One region of the Terribacillus aidingensis genome, then DNA from elsewhere that is predicted to be linked to it. Evidence: riboswitches for the same ligand, from Rfam matches in the RefSeq annotation. Region 1 holds a riboswitch; the other holds the start of a gene.
What was found. Region 1 has a riboswitch for S-adenosylmethionine ahead of ABXS78_RS12560 (methionine ABC transporter ATP-binding protein). Riboswitches for the same ligand answer to the same signal wherever they lie in the genome.
Positions count from the first base shown of each region.

Region 1 (3,210 bases):
AGATAAATACAACATCAAACTGACGTCGCTGGAAACCATAAAAGTAAGCAAAGTCGCCTAATCCGCCTGCTCCGATAACACCTGCTACCGCTGTGGATCCGATCAGCGCAATTGCTGTTACTGTAAGACCAGAAACAAGGGCTGGCATGGATTCTTTCAGCAGTACTTTGAACATGATCGTACTGTTCTTCGCACCCATTGCCTTCGCGGCTTCCACTACCCCGTTGTCCACTTCCTTCAATGCAATCTCGACTAACCGTGCATAGAAAGGCGCTGATCCAATGATTAGCGCGGGCAATGCTGCCTCTGGACCACGGATGGTGCCGACTACAAAATCGGTGAAAGGGAACAAAAGTAATATTAGGATGATAAAAGGTATTGCCCTGAATATGTTGACGACAGCTGCTACAACTCCATAGACAACTTTATTTTCCCACAGCTTCCCTTTACTAGTCAGGTAAAGCAAAAGACCAAGGATGATACCGATGATGAATGTACCGATCAAAGAAAGGATTGTCATATAGAATGTCTCATAGATGGCCGTATTCAAATCTGCAATATCTACATTCGGGAACCACTTCTCAAACAAGTTCCTGCACCTCCGCTCTCACATTCGCTGCGCGGATGAAGTTCAGTGCCTTCTCCACTTCCTGTTCACTGCCTACCAGCTGCAGGAACAAATTACCGACTGCTCCGGTTTGTGTCTGCAGTACATTTCCTTGCAGGATGTTAATATCAACATCAAATTGTTTCGCAGTCTGGCTGACAACCGTCTGATTGACGTTTTCGCCGGAGAAGGAAAGTTTCACGATCGTACCTGTACCTTCTTTCACTACTGCTGCAGACAAGGAATCATACTGCTCGCTTCCATCCAGCTGCTGGACGAATCGCTTTGTGATATCCTGCTGCGGGTCTTGGAATACATGAGCAGCATCGCCTTCTTCTACCACTTTACCGGTATCCATTACAGCTACACGGTGGCAGATTTTACGGATAACATTCATCTCATGCGTAATCAATACAATAGTCAGACCGAGTCGTTTGTTGATGTCCACAAGCAAATCAAGAATGGAATCTGTTGTTTCCGGATCTAGTGCGGATGTTGCTTCATCACAAAGCAGCACTTTCGGGTCATTAGCCAATGCCCTTGCAATGCCGACACGCTGCTTTTGTCCGCCGCTCAGCTGTGATGGATAGGCATTTTCGCGCCCTTTCAATCCGACTAGCTCAATCAGCCGGTCTACTTTTGCTTTTCTTTCTTTTTTCGGCACACCAGCTATTTCTAATGGAAAAGCAATGTTTTGGTGTACAGAACGGGACCACAGCAGGTTGAAATGCTGGAAGATCATCCCGATTTCTTGTCTGGCAAGACGAAGCTCGTTTTTTCGCTGTTTAACGATATCCTTGCCATTAATGATTATTTCGCCGGCGGTCGGTTCTTCGAGACGATTCAGCAGGCGTACGAAAGTACTTTTTCCAGCACCGCTGTAGCCAATCACGCCGAAGATTTCACCCGACTCAATCGTAAGATTAAGCTGATCGACCGCTGTAATATTCTGTTTTTTTGTGCGATATGTCTTGGAGAGGTTTTTGATAGTGATCAATATCCGCTCCTCCTTCCTCATGTGGCTTTATAACCATAAAAAAAGCGTCTTCTTGTCCTGAGAACAAAAAGACGCATCTGCGTTCGATAATTGTTCTCTCATCTGTACAGGTTTCCCTGCAGGAATTGGCACCATACAGGAAAACCTGTGGTTGCCGGGCTTCATCGGGCCAGTCCCTCCGCCACTCTTGATAAGAGTTTGGTATATGATTGCTAAAAGGAGTTTAGCATCTAGTTAATAATCTTGTCAACATATTTTACATACTTCCTTGAGCTCCCAGAAATAGTAGTGCCTCCACAAGTAAAATATGCTGATAATCCCCCTCCACCACTTGCCTGTGACGGATACTGCGAAGCTGCACCTCGCCGCTAAGGAGCTCCTGCAATGTCTGCTCATCGGTACGTATATGTAAAATGCCATAAGGCTTGGAAGCTGGTGTCGTGAGGCTGCTTCTATCTATATGCAAATCGAAATGGGCATCCTCCCATTCAATGAAGACCTTCAGCCGCTTGTCATTACATAAAGGCAGCAAATCCTCCCTCACCTCGATCTGATGCTTGAGCTTTGTCAGTTTTTCGATGATCATCCGCCATCCCCTCCATATACTGTATTTGGCTCTTCTCGTTCTGATTTCCTGCAAGAAAAAACAGCTTTCCGGAAAGGAAAGCTGTTTTTATTCACTCAGCATCTTGGCCAGCATATGCTGGACGGATTGAAAAGCGTATATTTTTTCCTGAACTTCACCTTGTTTGAAGGTAATGAGACAAGGCACACTTTCAATCTGATGTTCCTGCATGAAATCAGGAAAGAGAGAAGCGTTCAGTTTATGATAGTATTCCTGGCCCATCATTGCCTCCACCGCAAGGAGCATTTTTTCAGCAAGCTGACATGTGCCGCAAAAAGGCGTGTGCACAAATATCCTTGCTTGCTCCTGGTGTATAACGGACTGGACCTCCGTTTTGATAATGTTAATAATTCATCCCTTCTTTCTTCAGACGAGGAAGAATGGATGCACCATGATACTTCTGCTAAGCAGGGCTGTGGCCAATTCTGGGGCCGGGGTCGCCGCTACCTCTCGATAGGTTCTGTCTACGTAAATATGCTGGGCATGCGGCAGCTCTCGTGCTAACTGTTTTCGCAGCTTATGACCAGCGCTGTCCTCATCCACCATAATATATACTTGCTTGTGATCCAAGTCATAGTCATACAACAGCTGTTCCAGCCGCTCGATGCCCAATGTTCCATTGGTGCAGATGATCGTCACTTCCTCATCGATGATCTTCCTTATCTGCTCTTTATCCGAGCGTCCTTCTACGATAATGACTTTTTCTTCATCACCCATACTGGCATCACCTATTCTGATCGATATTTGATTGCTTTCTTGCCCGAGCCCCCGAATAAAGGCAGCTTAGCAATGAACGCTTGCCATAGTATATGAAAAGAGACCGCTGCCCTTGCTAACAGATATCAACAAGGACCCAAAAAATTAATCCTCTTTAATCCGTCCTTCGTAATCCTCAACAGAAAGCAAGCTCTCATACGCTGCTTCATCGTCTGTTTCCACTACGATCATCCATGCTTTCTCGTATGGGGATTCATTTACGAA
Region 1 covers NZ_CP159996.1:2,377,031-2,380,240, forward strand. Annotated here, with positions in the region: gene ABXS78_RS12555 (methionine ABC transporter permease) at 1-589, opposite strand, end outside; gene ABXS78_RS12560 (methionine ABC transporter ATP-binding protein) at 582-1,604, opposite strand; SAM riboswitch class I at 1,700-1,801, opposite strand; gene ABXS78_RS12565 (hypothetical protein) at 1,861-2,190, opposite strand; gene ABXS78_RS12570 (thioredoxin family protein) at 2,278-2,580, opposite strand; gene ABXS78_RS12575 (toprim domain-containing protein) at 2,596-2,946, opposite strand; gene gcvH (glycine cleavage system protein GcvH) at 3,091-3,210, opposite strand, start outside.

Region 2 (3,210 bases), 1.5 Mb from region 1:
TAGGTCAACAAAGGAATGACTAATCTGGAATTTTGGAAGGATTTCTGTTACGAAACGATACGTTCCGCCGTACACACCCTCGGTCACTATCACATGATCCCCCGCTGACAGCAGCATGAATGCGGAGGAAATTGCTGCCATGCCAGATGAAAATGCTAACGCGTCTCTCCCTCCCTCTAGTTCAGCAGCCTTTTGCTCCAGTGCTTTTCGTGTCGGATTGCCGGAACGACTATAGTCGAATGGACCGAAATCATCAAAGCTCTCCTGGTGAAAGGTTGACGATAGGTAGATCGGGACGTTAACAGCACCTGTCCGCTGCTCTTTATATGATCCCCGGATACACGTTGTTTCCGCTTGTTGTTCTCCCATATGTTGACCTCCTAATACAGTTTGGCGAATGCTTGCTGTAAATCATGAATCAAATCCTCCGCTTCTTCTATCCCGACCGAGAAACGGAGCAAACAATCGCAAATTCCTCTGGCTTCCCGTTCCTCTAAAGGGATATCCGCATGTGTCTGTGTTGTAGGATATGTGATAAAGCTTTCCACTCCGCCAAGACTTTCGGCAAAGGTGATGATTTCCAGGCTGCGAAGGAATGGATCGACCCAGCTGCTTTCCTGAACACGGAAGGAAAGCATGCCGCCTTTTCCTGTATACAGGACGTCTTTCACTTTCGGCTCCTCTGCAAGATAACTTGCGATGCGCTCAGCATTTGCTTGATGCTGCCGCATTCGAAGCGGCAGTGTCTTCAAGCCTCGGATGAGAAGCCAGGAATCGAGCGGAGACAAGACAGCTCCCGTACCGTTATGCAATACAGCTAACCGATCTGATAGCTCACTGCCTTTACTCACAACAAGTCCGGCTAAAACATCGTTATGGCCGCCGATATATTTCGTCGCACTATGGATGACGATATCTGCTCCTTCTGTAAGCGGCTGCTGGTAATAAGGTGTCAGAAACGTATTATCCACAATTAACAGCAGGTCATATGCTTTTGCCAATTGCGCATAGGCAGCAATATCAATTTCCTGCATGAGCGGGTTTGTCGGTGTTTCAAGGAAAATTGCTTTTGTATCGTCCGTTATCAATATCGCAGTCTCTTCGACGGAATGAAATGGCGCATAAATTGGCGAGACGTCATAGGCATCTGAATAGAAATCAAACAGCCGATAGGTGCCTCCATAAATATCCTCCGGCACTAGCAGGGAATCGCTCGAACGGAAAAGTGACAATACAAGCTGGATTGCTGCCATGCCTGAGCTGCATGCAAATGCCTGATCGCCTTTTTCCAGCTTTGCAAACCCTTCTTCCAGAACTGATCGAGTGGGGTTCTTCGTCCGTGAATAATCATAGCCGGTAGATTCTCCGATTCCACTATGCGCATAAGCCGTGGACAGATAAACTGGAGGATTAACTGCCCCAGTTACTCCATCACTGTGATTTCCAAGCTGCACAAATGCTGTTTCTAAACTATATCCCATACCGCTTCTCACCCTCCTCTTCAACAAAAAAAGAACCTTCTCCCCAAAAAGGAAGAAGGTTCAGTCATGACCGAATCAGCTTCTTATCTTTAAGGCGGATACCTTTTGGATTTAGCACCGTGTCTTCTCAGACTGGTTGCTGAGACATCACTGGGCCAAGTCCCTCCGTCTCTCTTGATAAGAAAAGTTCTATATAATTTTTATATTAAAGCTATGTTATCACAAAAGAATGTACAGTCAAGCATTATTTAAAATTTTCTGCCAAATGAATCTTTTACTAATGGATTTTTTGGCGTAGTCATGCCGATCAGGAAAAATAGCGACAAAAAATAGGATTGACACCTAGAACTTTTCGGTCTATCCTTTTCCTTACAACTGATATTTCTTATCGAGATTGGTGGAGGGAATGGCCCAACGAAACCAAAGCAACAGGCTGCAAGCCGCAGTACTGTGCTAATTCCAGGTGTTTAACACTGAAGATAAGAAGAGCGGAAAATCTTTAAAAGACCCTCTTCTGTCTGGAAGAGGGTCTTTTTTTGAACTTAATCCCGATTATTTTCATTGGAAATATCAAGATTGTTACAGGAGGTTTGAAAATGGAACAGATCAAGCAGACACTTGCGGTAGTACATACGGAGCTGGAAGATAATTTCGCAGAAGTCGTGGAGTGGAGACGTTATTTGCATCAGCATCCTGAATTAAGTTTCCAGGAGACAGAGACCGCCCGTTTTATCGCCGACAAGCTGCGCAGCTTCGGCTATGAAGATATCCAGACAAATATTGGCGGATATGGCATCGTCGCTACCCTATCAGGTAAGGCAGCAGGACCAACAATTGCACTGCGAGCAGATTTCGATGCCCTTCCGATAGAAGATGAAAAAGAAACAGCCTATCGATCCAAGACTCCTGGCGTAATGCATGCTTGCGGTCATGACGGCCATACCGCAGCACTCCTTGGAACTGCCAAATCACTGATCAAACATAAGGATAGTCTGAAAGGTAAAGTGGTCTTTTTGTTCCAGCCGGCTGAAGAAGTACCTCCAGGCGGTGCAAAAGCGATGATTGAAGATGGTGCACTTGATGGTGTTGACTATGTCTACGGTGCTCACCTTAATTCGGCCGCTCCTATCGGAAAGATCGGTGTTGGCGAAGGCTTCAAGATGGCAGCAGTAGATAAATTCGCGATTACTATCCAAGGAAAAGGCGGTCATGGCGCAGCTCCTCATGAGGCTGTCGATCCAATTGTCATCGGAAGTGATATCGTCAGCGCCCTGCAAAAGATTGTCAGCCGCAGAGTCAACCCGCTTGAATCCGCAGTTGTGACACTTGGTGTATTTCAATCTGGCCAAGCATTCAATGTTATTCCGGATACTGCCAGATTGGAAGGAACAGTACGGACATTCAATGCTGACATCCGCCAGCAGGTGAGAAAACAAATAGAGTCCATTGTAGCCGGTATTGCAACCGGTTTCGGCGCAACCTATTCAATCGATTATTTACATGGCTACCCTGCTCTTTACAACCATCCAGAAGAAACTGCACTTCTGCAGCGTCTTTTTGCCGAGGAATTCGGTGAAGATCAAGTTATCCCGCTGGAAACCGGGATGGGAGCAGAGGATTTCGCTTATTACTTACAAGAGAAACCGGGAAGCTTCTTTAAAGTCGGCTCCCGCAATGAAGATACAGGCACCCATTATCCGCATCACCACCCTAAGTTCGACATCGATGA
Region 2 covers NZ_CP159996.1:885,045-888,254, reverse strand. Annotated here, with positions in the region: gene ABXS78_RS04885 (aminotransferase class I/II-fold pyridoxal phosphate-dependent enzyme) at 1-369, opposite strand, end outside; gene ABXS78_RS04880 (methionine biosynthesis PLP-dependent protein) at 381-1,481, opposite strand; SAM riboswitch class I at 1,562-1,665, opposite strand; SAM riboswitch class I at 1,864-1,967, shown strand; gene ABXS78_RS04875 (M20 family metallopeptidase) at 2,078-3,210, shown strand, end outside.
Region 2: it holds a riboswitch for S-adenosylmethionine, as region 1 does, so the genes downstream of both, ABXS78_RS04875 (M20 family metallopeptidase) here and ABXS78_RS12560 (methionine ABC transporter ATP-binding protein) in region 1, are expected to answer to the same signal.